Rosistilla ulvae: one gene and its partner. The protein of the gene in region 1 binds, or shares a complex with, the protein of each later gene. Links are inferred from orthologs where the notes say so. Each region holds a gene or a part of one and is shown in the gene's direction. Other genes may lie near its edges.

Region 1 (4,833 bases):
GAATATTACGAATTGGCGGGGACAATGGTTCTCCGCTAACGGACTTCACGAGTGATCGAGCCGAGGTCGTATCGGTTGCCACGGCAACCGAAGCGCTCGCGGCACTCAGCAAGGAAGATTTTGACGGCGTCTACATTCCGCTGACCTCGTTGGATGCTCGGGATGAGCTGATCCAATTGCAGCATGGCGGAGCGATGTTGCGCGATATGCCCGATGGTATCGCGATGTTGAACGAAAACCATGAAATCTTGTGGGCCAATCGTCGGTTACACGAATGGTCGGGTAAAGATTCGCTGGTTGGCACGCTGTTTTATGACGCGCTGGACAATCCAGAGATTATGGGGCCCGATTTTTGCCCCTTCCACACCGCCCTAGCGACCGGTTTGGCGATCAACACGACACTGCACACCGCCAACAACAACTACTATCAGGTCCACGCCGCCCCGCTGCGCGGATCGGGCAGTGGCCGCAATTTGATCGTTACGGTCAGCGACGTGACCGAGGAGATCTTGCAGCAGCAGAAGCTTGCAGCGATCCATAGCGCGGGCCGCGAATTGGCCGATATTCGGCCCGACGAAATCTTCTTGATGGATATCAGCCAGCGGATCGATCTGCTGAAGCAAAACATCCACCACTACCTTCACGACCTGCTGAACTTCGATGTCGTCGAAGTCCGTCTGTTGGAACAATCGACCGGCGAACTGCAACCGTTGTTCAGTGTTGGCATCGACCAAGCGGCCGCCGATCGCAAACTGCAAGCTGCCCCCAATGGCAATGGAGTCACAGGATACGTCGCAGCGACCGCCGAAAGCTATCTTTGCGAGGACGTCTCGGTCGACCCGCTGTACATCCAAGGGGTCCAAGGGGCTCGCAGTTCGTTGACCGCTCCGTTGATGCTGCACGATCAAGTTCTTGGGACGATCAACATCGAAAGCCCCGAGGTCCGTGCGTTCTCCGAAAGCGACGTTCAATTCCTCGAGATCTTTGCTCGCGATGTCGCCCAAGCCCTCAATACACTCGAACTGTTGATGGCTCAGAAAGCAAACACCGCCCAACAGAGCTGCGAAGCGATTCACAGCGCCGTCGCCCTGCCGGTCGACCAAATTCTTAACGACGCGGTCAACGTTCTGGAACAGTACATTGGCCACGAATCGGATCTCGCCGAACGCGTTCGGCGGATCTTGAAAAACGCCCGCGATATCAAGCAAACGATCCAACAGATCGGAGAGCGTTTGACGCCGGTCGAAGCCGTTCCGGCATCGGCAAAGAAACCGCAGTACCCCAACCTGATGGACAAACGGATCTTGGTCGTCGATGCCGACACCCAGGTTCTCGACGACGCCCATACGTTGTTGGAGCGTTACGGATGCATCGTGGAAACGGCCCAACGCGGCGATGAAGCGGTCCGCATGGTCCGTTGCAGCCAAGGGGCGGCCAGCTACGATGCGATCATCAGCGACATCCGGCTGCCCGATTATTCGGGCTACCAGTTGATGCTGCGTTTGAAGAATCAAATGGATTATGTCCCGATGATCTTGATGACCGGCTTTGGTTACGATCCGGGGCACTCGATCGTCAAAGCGCGGCAGGACGGACTGCACCCCAAAGCGATCCTCTTCAAGCCGTTCCGCTTGGATCAATTGATCGACGTCCTCGAGACGATTCTCCTAGCCGCGGCGGCTTAACCTTTTCAGGTGTGATCGATGTCTCTGCCGGCTGATTTTGATGTCCGCGAACGCGTGCGCGAGGCCAACGATATCGTCGATGTCGTGGGCAGTTCGTTGGAGCTGCGCCGTCAAGGAAGCAGCTTTGTCGCCCGCTGCCCCTGGCACGACGATAAAAAGCCCAGCCTATCGGTGAACCCCGTCCGCCAGTCTTGGAAATGCTGGCCCTGCGATATCGGCGGCGATGTCTTCAGCTTTGTGATGCGCCGCGATGGCGTCAGCTTTCCCGAAGCGCTGAAAATTTTGGCCGACCGCGCGGGGATCGAGATCCAACGCAGCGGCACCCCGGTCGAAAAGGGATCGGTCGACGATAAAGCGACCCTGCTGTCGGCGATGAAATGGGCCGAGGAGCGGTTCTTTAACTATCTGGAAAAGTCGCCCGCCGCTGCGGTCGTCCGCGATTATTTGCAGCAGCGTGGCATCGACGAAGAGAATCGCGTCCGCTTCCGGATCGGCTTCGCCCCCGACCAGTGGGACTGGCTGTTAGGGGCCGCCCTGGACGCCGGTTTCAGTCCGCAGATTTTGCAAGCCGTGGGGCTCGCCCTGGCCCGTAATTCCGGCAGCGGCCACTACGATTTCTTTCGCGGCCGGTTGATGTTCCCGATCTACGATCTACAAGATCGTCCGATCGCGTTTGGTGGCCGCCACGTCCCGATGATCGGCGATCAATCGGGCGGCAAATACATGAACACTTCGGAGACGAAGCTGTTCTCCAAGAGTCAGCATCTGTATGCGTTGAACATGGCCCGCCAACCGATGCAGCGGCAACGGCAAGCGCTTGTCATGGAGGGCTATACCGATGTGATCGCCGCTCGCCAGCACGGCATCGAAACCGCAGTCGCCTGTTTGGGCGTCGCGGTGGGGGAAAGTCACGTCAGGTTGCTGAAGCGATTTGTCGATCAGATCGTGCTGGTTCTCGACGGCGATGCGGCGGGACAACGCCGCGCCGACGAGGTCGTTGAATTGTTTGTCGCCGCTGACGTCGACATGCGAGTCCTCACACTCCCTCAAGGCCAAGATCCAGCCGATTTCCTGAACGAACAAGGGGCTGATGCGTTTAAGGAATTGGTCGCCCAAGCCCCCGATGCGATCGATCACAAATTGGCCCGCGCGACCGATGGCGTCGATCTGGTCCGCGATACGCATGCCGCATCGGCCGCCCTCGATTCGATGCTTCGCTTGGTCGCCAAGTCGCCGCAAAACGGGAACACCCTGCGAACCGAACAGACGGTGATGCGGTTGGCACGGACCTTCGGATTGCCAGCCGAAACGCTGCAGCGACGCATCGACGAACATCGCCAAGACCCTCGGCAACGACGCGAGTTCAAGCGACAACCCGAACCGGCAGCACCACCAGCACCGGTCCGGCGACAACCGATTACCGGGATCGACCGCGAATTGTTCGAACTAATGATCGAAATGTCGGAACTGGTTCCTCAAGCGCTCGAAGCGATCGAACCGCGTTGGCTAGCAACCGATACCGCCCGGGCGCTGATGACGGTCTACGAAGATCTGGAACTGGAGGGACACGACCTGGACATCCAAAACGTCCTGCTGGCCGTCGAAGATGCCCACCTGAAAGGCGTGTTGGTCAATTTCCAGCAGTCGGTCGATGACAAAGCGGCAACCGTCAACGGACCTCCCGAAGAGAGGATGCAGGCGGTGATCGATCGCTTCCGCGGCACCGAACTGTCGCATCAACGGCAGCAGACGTTGAAGGAACTCGAATCGAGCCAACTGGACGACGAAGAGGAGATGGAACTGCTGAAGCAGATGTTCGCTCAAGAACGGACGCGGCAGGGGCTACTGACACCGCCACCCTCTTCTGAATAACCGACCGCCGTCCGCTCGTCGTTCTTCACCAGGCGACTTCCAGCACTTCCCACCGGGCTGCAAACCGGCAACGGGCGTTTGCAAAGCGCCCGCCCTTGAAGCCCTTTCCTGCCGAGCGCCGTTAAAAGTCAATACCGTTCAACGTAGGAGCATCGGACCGTCGAAAGAATTAGCGGCGGGACGTAGTGGACGAGGTTACGAGTCACAGCGATTTGGTCTGATGCAAAAGGACTCGTAACCTCGTCCACTACGCTTCGTTGAACGGTACTGCGTTAAAAGTGATCCAGGATCGCGACGGGCGTTTTGGAATCGATCTGGACGGCAAAATCTTCGCCGATCAAATCGCGGCGGATCGCCAGCGTGACGCGATGCTTCCCTTTGGCAAGCTTCAATTCCGCGGCGTTCCAGATCGGCATCGGTTTGCCATCGACCCACATCTTCAGCGCGTCGGTCTCGGGCAACACGATCCGAATCGGTTGATCGTCGAACGATTCGAAATCGAACCGGATGAACGAGGTCGGCGGTGCGGTGTGATGCTGCTTGAATTGCGGCAATTCGGCCACCGGAACGCGGCCATCGACACGGGTCGTCGTATTCTCCCAAACCAGAACGGGATTGTCGGTGGCGACCGCATCGACGCTGGTGCGATTCAGCAGATGGTTCGCCTCGGGAGAATGGATCAATTTCTGCCAGGCGCGGACGATCGGTTCGGTCTTCAGCGTATAGGCTGGCGTCCGCCCTAGTTCCGATAGAAAGCGGACCAAATGGACCAGATCGTCGCGGGTGAGCGAATCGACCAGACCGGCTGCCATCAACGAACGCCCTTCGCCGACCTGATCGATCGTCTCTTGAGGGATCGTCTTTTTGCTGCCGTCGGCCAGGCGAACCGTCAACGATTCCTCGGTCTCCGAATCGAGGATGCCCTGCACGATCGATCCATCGTCGGTCACGACAATCACCGAATGGAAGTTCTCTTTTACCTTGGCGTTCGGGTCGATCAGCGATTCGATCAAATAATCGATCTGAGCACTTCCACCCAAGCTGACAAAGTTGGGTCCGACGCGTCCGCCGGCGGGACCGATCGCATGACAAGCGATGCATTGCAATTCGCTGCGGCGAAAAATCGTCTCTCCCTTGGCGGCGTCGCCGGAGGCAAGGACCGCGGCGGTCAGTTCTTCGGTTTGCGCGGCCGACATCTTCCAACTGGCGTCATCCAATTTGCCCGCTTCACGAATCGCAGATTCCAATTTCGGATGGTTGCCGGCGGCCCGGACCT
Region 2 (4,863 bases), 2.0 Mb from region 1 along the record:
GCGACGATCCGACGATACGCCTTCTCCGAACACAACTGGCACGATTTCGAAGCCCACGGCCGCAGCATCCGGGACGGACGCTTTTTGTTTATTCAAAACAACCGCCCACAGTTTCCTTGGCAAGGCCCCGCCGATTCGGTTAACTCCCCATCGCACGAACAACTGCGTTTGCAACGCGACGGCAACAAACTGACCGCCGCACAACAGGATGTCTTCACCGCACCGCGACCCGCCGAAGAGTTGTATCTTGTCGACGCGGATCCCGATCAGCTGAACAACTTGATCGACGACAAGCGTTACGCTGCGGATGCCGACCGATTGCGCAAGCTGTTGGACGAGTGGTCGGTCGCGACGGGGGATACGGTTCCCGATCAGATCTCGTCCGATTCGTTTGATCGCGAAACGGGAGATCGTCTGCCGATCGCAAAGAACGCTTTTCGTGGAACGCCTGCCGGGACCCAGCGGAATGCGACAACGGTCAACAACCCAGGTCCAAGGTAACCGCGAGTGAGCCCACTCTATCGACTCGGATGTCCGCTGTGGGCCTGCCCGGATTGGCAAGGCAGCCTCTACAAACCTGGCGCTCCCGCTGCGCAGTGGTTGAGTCAATACAGCCGCGTCTTCAGAACCGTCGAAGAACCGATCAGCCGCGATGGCAAAGTCGATCTGCGAAAAGTGAAGCGTTGGTGCCGATCGACGCCCGACGATTTCCGGTTTGTCTTGCCCTTCCCACGCAGCGTCACCGACGACGCGATGCTGCAAGGGGAACTGTTGGATCTCGATCCGTTTTTGGATCTCTTAAGCGTGTTGCAAGATCACGATCGCTTGGGCCCTTCGCGCCTGCAGTTGCCGCCGGCGTTCGACGGCCCGAAGCTACCGGTGTTGGAACATTTTCTCGAGTCGATGCCGGTCGAATTTCCGATCGCGGTGGAGGCGCAGCATCCCGACTTCTTCGCCGACGCTCCGGCGGGTCGCAAGTTGCATCGGTTGCTGAAACGGCTGCGTCTGGATCGGTCGATCGTGGCGGAGTGGGATCCGGACGACCCGGTCACGGAGGCCGCGGCCAACGAATCGCGGCGGATCCGCTTTCCCGAACAAGTTCGCTGCGATGCGACCGGCCCGATGCCGATGTTACGACTTTGCGGTGCCAGGTTGGATCAGCTTTTGGTCCCGACTTGGCTCGACGTTTGGGCCGATGTCGTCGCCGAATGGATCGTGAAAAAGAAGCGACCCTACGTGTTCATCGACGTCGAAAATGTGAGCGACGGACCGGTGATCGCAGAGATGTTTCACGAGCGGGTGCAAGCTCTGTTGCCCGAGGTGGCGGCGATGCCTCGATGGCCCGGCCGCGGGCTGGCGGTGCAGTTGCAGCTTTTCTAAGCCATTGAAAAAGTACAGAATTGAAGATTGGGGACGGCGCCGCGACTGTAAAGTCGCCCGCCGGTTCGGCAGCGGCTGGCCAATCTCTTCATCGCGGCACGGGCTTCCGTTTTCGAACACTTTGTCCACCGCAGCGGTTCCCGCAGTTGAAGCGGACCGAATATTGGAAATTAGTTTTTACCCCGATATTTGTCGGTCGGAATCGTCGCAGTCGACGGCCGCCGGGGAATCCGAGGGCCGTCGGGCTTGTCAATCGACGCCCGACACGACAGCATAATTAGACTCAACGGAATCGACTCGCTCAGGAGGCAGGCAGCTGTGATTGCAGAAGGCAACGACGACAAATTCAAAGGTTCACGCCGCGACAAGAAGAAGCCCAAGTCGACAGCTAGCGAAATTCTGCAACGCCAGCCTCCATTCGACTTGGAAGCCGAGATGGGCGTGTTGGGGAGTATTCTCCTGCTGCCGGAATGCTTGGATGACCTGGCGACGCTGCTGCGTCCCGACGATTTCTACGACGATGCCAACCGGATCCTGTTCACCCAGTTGCAAGAGATGCACGACATGGGTGAGAAGATCGACGTGACGCTGTTAGTCAGTCGGTTGAAGAAGGCGAAGCAATACGATCTGATGGGCGGACCGGCCTATCTTGGACGGCTTAGTACATCGGTCGCCAATGCGGCTCACGCGGTCTATTACGCGAAGATCGTTAACGAGAAGGCGATCTACCGCAAGCTGATCGAATCGAGCACCGACATTCTGCGCGACGCCTACGATCAAACGCAGGAAGCTCGCGAATTGGTCGCCAGTGCGGAACAGAAGGTGTTTGCCATCATGGACGGCAAACAATCCAATTCGGTCAACAGCATCAGCGATATTTTGCACCAGGCGATGGACCGGATCGACGCCCGTCTGCGAGGCGAGCACACCGATGGCGGTTGCGATACGCTGTACACCGATTTCGATGCGATGACCGGCGGCTTGCACAACGGTGAATTGGCGATTCTTGCGGCTCGGCCTTCGATGGGTAAGACCGCGTTTGCGATGAACATCGCCGAAAACGTTTCGATGCAGCTCCGCTACCCCGTCTTGTTCCTGAGTTTGGAAATGTCGGGGATCGAGTTGGCCGATCGTATGTTGTGTTCGATCTCCCGAGTCAGCGGTCACAAGCTGCGAAACGGTACGATCAGCAGCGAGGAGCGCGAACGCTTGGTGGAAAAGGCGAACGAGATCCACTCCGCGCCACTATTCGTCGACGATTCGCCTAGCCGAACGGTCAGCGAAATCGCCGCGGCGGGGCGGCGTATTAAACGTCGCGACGGCGCGTTGGGATTGATCGTGATCGATTACCTGCAGTTGATCGAGCCCGATAACTCGCGCGATCCGCGGCAGGAGCAGGTTGCGAAAATCGCGCGGCGTCTGAAAGGTATGGCTCGTGAATTGGAAGTCCCCGTGTTGTGCCTGTCGCAGTTGAATCGGCAGTCCGAAGAGGGCAAAGATCACCGGCCAAAGCTGAGCCATCTGCGGGAATCGGGGGCGATCGAGCAGGATGCGGATATCGTGATGTTTGTGCATCGCGAAGAGTATTACCATCGCGGCGAAGACAAGGAACAATACGCAGGCCAGGCGGAGATCATCATCGCCAAGCAGCGTAACGGACCTGTCGGCGATGTCGAATTGACCTGGGAAGGAGCGTTCACTCGCTTCCACAACAAGGCTCCCGAACGGCACAGCGAATTCGATCAGTACGCCGAATTCAGCGGACCGACCGATTATTGATCCAGCAGTTCGCTGTACAGATCGACGTGCCGGTCGATCATCTGGGCGACGGTGAAGTCGCTAGCGATCCGTTCCTGCCCGGCCTGCCCCAGTCGGGCCGCGCGTTCGGTGTCGGTGAACATTAACTGGTAGGCGTGTTTGGCGAATTCCGCCGACTCGCCTACCGGGGCTAGCATCCCCGTGACGCCGTTTTCGATCAGATCGCGGTTGCCTGGAATGTCCGACGCCACGACCGGCAGTCCGGCCTGCATCGCTTCGATCAACGCGTTGCTCTGCCCTTCGTAACCGCTGCCGATCCAGAACAGATCGAAGTGCGGAAGCAGTTCGGCGACGTCGTCGCGTGCCCCCGCAAACGTGACAGCTTGCCCGGTCGTAACCGAATCGCGGAACCGCTGCAGTTCGCCCATCTGAGGCCCATCGCCGATGATGACAAAGGTCGAATCGTTGCGAGCCGACTCCATCAGCTGAGCTGCCCAGATCAGATCGCGAAGTCGTTTCTGAGGCCACAGCCGGCCGACGGCAACGATCAGGCGGCGTTTAGGATCGATGCCCAGACGCTGGCAGGCCTCTTCCCGCGTGATCGTGCTCGCTGTGCGAGGCGGAATCCCGTTGGGGATCACTCGAAACAGATCGGGCTCGATTCCGTGAGCGGCATAAAAATCGCGGACTCCGCTGCTGTTGGTGACGATCGCGTCGGTCCGTTTGGCCAACGCGCGATCGATAACAAAGTGACGTGTTGTCTTCCATTGATCGACGCAGCGTTCACCGGCAACGATTCGCCGGACGCCCAAGCTGCGAGCGGCCGCGCGTCCGTAAGAGTTTGCTGCGAACAGCCACGTGTGGACCAGATCGGGAGAGAGTTTCTTGAGCGTTCGCTTCAAGCGAAAGTAGGCCGACGGATCGGCTTTAAATCGCTTGCCGACCACCGTGACTTCGATCCCCGCAGCTTCCAAGTTCGCTCGCAGCGGACCATCGTGCGTTAACACGACGACGTGCACGTCGAAGCGATCGCGCGGCAAACCGCTGGCCAAAAGAGCCAGTTGCTTCTCGGCACCGCCGCGAACCAAGGTCGGGATGATATGGCAAATCCGTTGGGTCATCCCGTTGCTCCACTCACATTTTTGGCGGAGGAATTCCCCGCCAAGCGTTCAAATAACTGGACATGTCGGCGGATCGTATCGGAGAACGACGCCGCCGCGGACAACTGGCTCCGCATCCGCTGGGCTCCCGCGGCAGCTATCGGTAGATCGTCCAAGACGTTTTGGACCGCTTCCCGCATCTTGTCGGTCGAATCGGCTGGAAAGCTGTGTAGTTCCGAAAACGCTGCCATCGCGAAGGCTCGCGTATCGGCGCAATCGACCACGGCGGTGGGGAGCGCCGCGGCAATCGCCGCCGGCCAAAACGACTCCGCTCCGCTAGCCGCCGATGGCAGCACAAACATATCCGCAGCTTGCATTAATTCTTCCACATGATCAAAGTTGCCCGGCAGAAACGCCGCTTGGCCGACGCCGTTATGTTTTAAGTCGTTAAAAAGTTTCTGACGCCACGGTCCGTCGCCGATCATCCACAACCGCAGGTCGGGCTGAGCCTCCAACAGCGGCCAAAGGGCCGACGCCAAGGTCAAAACGCCTCCTTCGGGCGACAGCCGATTCATGCACAGAATGACTTTGCCATCGACCGGCACCATCAGGTCGTGATTCATAT

Evidence for each region. The genes of interacting proteins can lie anywhere in the genome.
Region 2: the proteins of dnaG (region 1) and dnaB are in contact, whole or in part, in a crystal structure (PDB 2R6A), measured with the Geobacillus stearothermophilus proteins. The link is inferred for Rosistilla ulvae from one-to-one orthologs. Residues at the interface, in WP_049624496.1 of Geobacillus stearothermophilus: Lys456, Leu457, Leu458, Pro459, Ala460, Asn463, Ala464, Leu467, Leu535, Leu536, Ile537, Ala538, Gln544, Glu545, Asp548, Tyr549, His552; in WP_033016901.1 of Geobacillus stearothermophilus: Ser13, Glu15, Ala16, Gln18, Glu91, Leu92, Asp94, Ala95, Val96, Pro97, Thr98, Ala99, Ala100, Asn101, Tyr104, Tyr105, Ile108.

What each region holds. Positions count from the first base shown.
Region 1 is NZ_CP036261.1:4,773,087-4,777,919, forward strand. Bases 1,165-4,130 are described here. They hold dnaG (DNA primase), read left to right. Parts: upstream 1,165-1,703; coding sequence 1,704-3,557; downstream 3,558-4,130. Other genes in these bases: EC9_RS16840 (hybrid sensor histidine kinase/response regulator), read left to right, coding at 1,165-1,685; EC9_RS16850 (PVC-type heme-binding CxxCH protein), read right to left, coding at 3,830-4,130. In the rest of the region: more of EC9_RS16840, read left to right, coding at 1-1,164; more of EC9_RS16850, read right to left, coding at 4,131-4,833. UniProt on the Escherichia coli protein: RNA polymerase that catalyzes the synthesis of short RNA molecules used as primers for DNA polymerase during DNA replication.
Region 2 is NZ_CP036261.1:2,781,595-2,786,457, forward strand. Bases 933-3,928 are described here. They hold dnaB (replicative DNA helicase), read left to right. Parts: upstream 933-1,698; coding sequence 1,699-3,159; downstream 3,160-3,928. Other genes in these bases: EC9_RS09970 (DUF72 domain-containing protein), read left to right, coding at 933-1,380; EC9_RS09980 (glycosyltransferase), read right to left, coding at 3,153-3,928. Outside these bases: EC9_RS09965 (sulfatase family protein), read left to right, coding at 1-501; more of EC9_RS09970, read left to right, coding at 508-932; more of EC9_RS09980, read right to left, coding at 3,929-4,259; EC9_RS09985 (glycosyltransferase family 4 protein), read right to left, coding at 4,256-4,863. UniProt on the Escherichia coli protein: The main replicative DNA helicase, it participates in initiation and elongation during chromosome replication. Travels ahead of the DNA replisome, separating dsDNA into templates for DNA synthesis.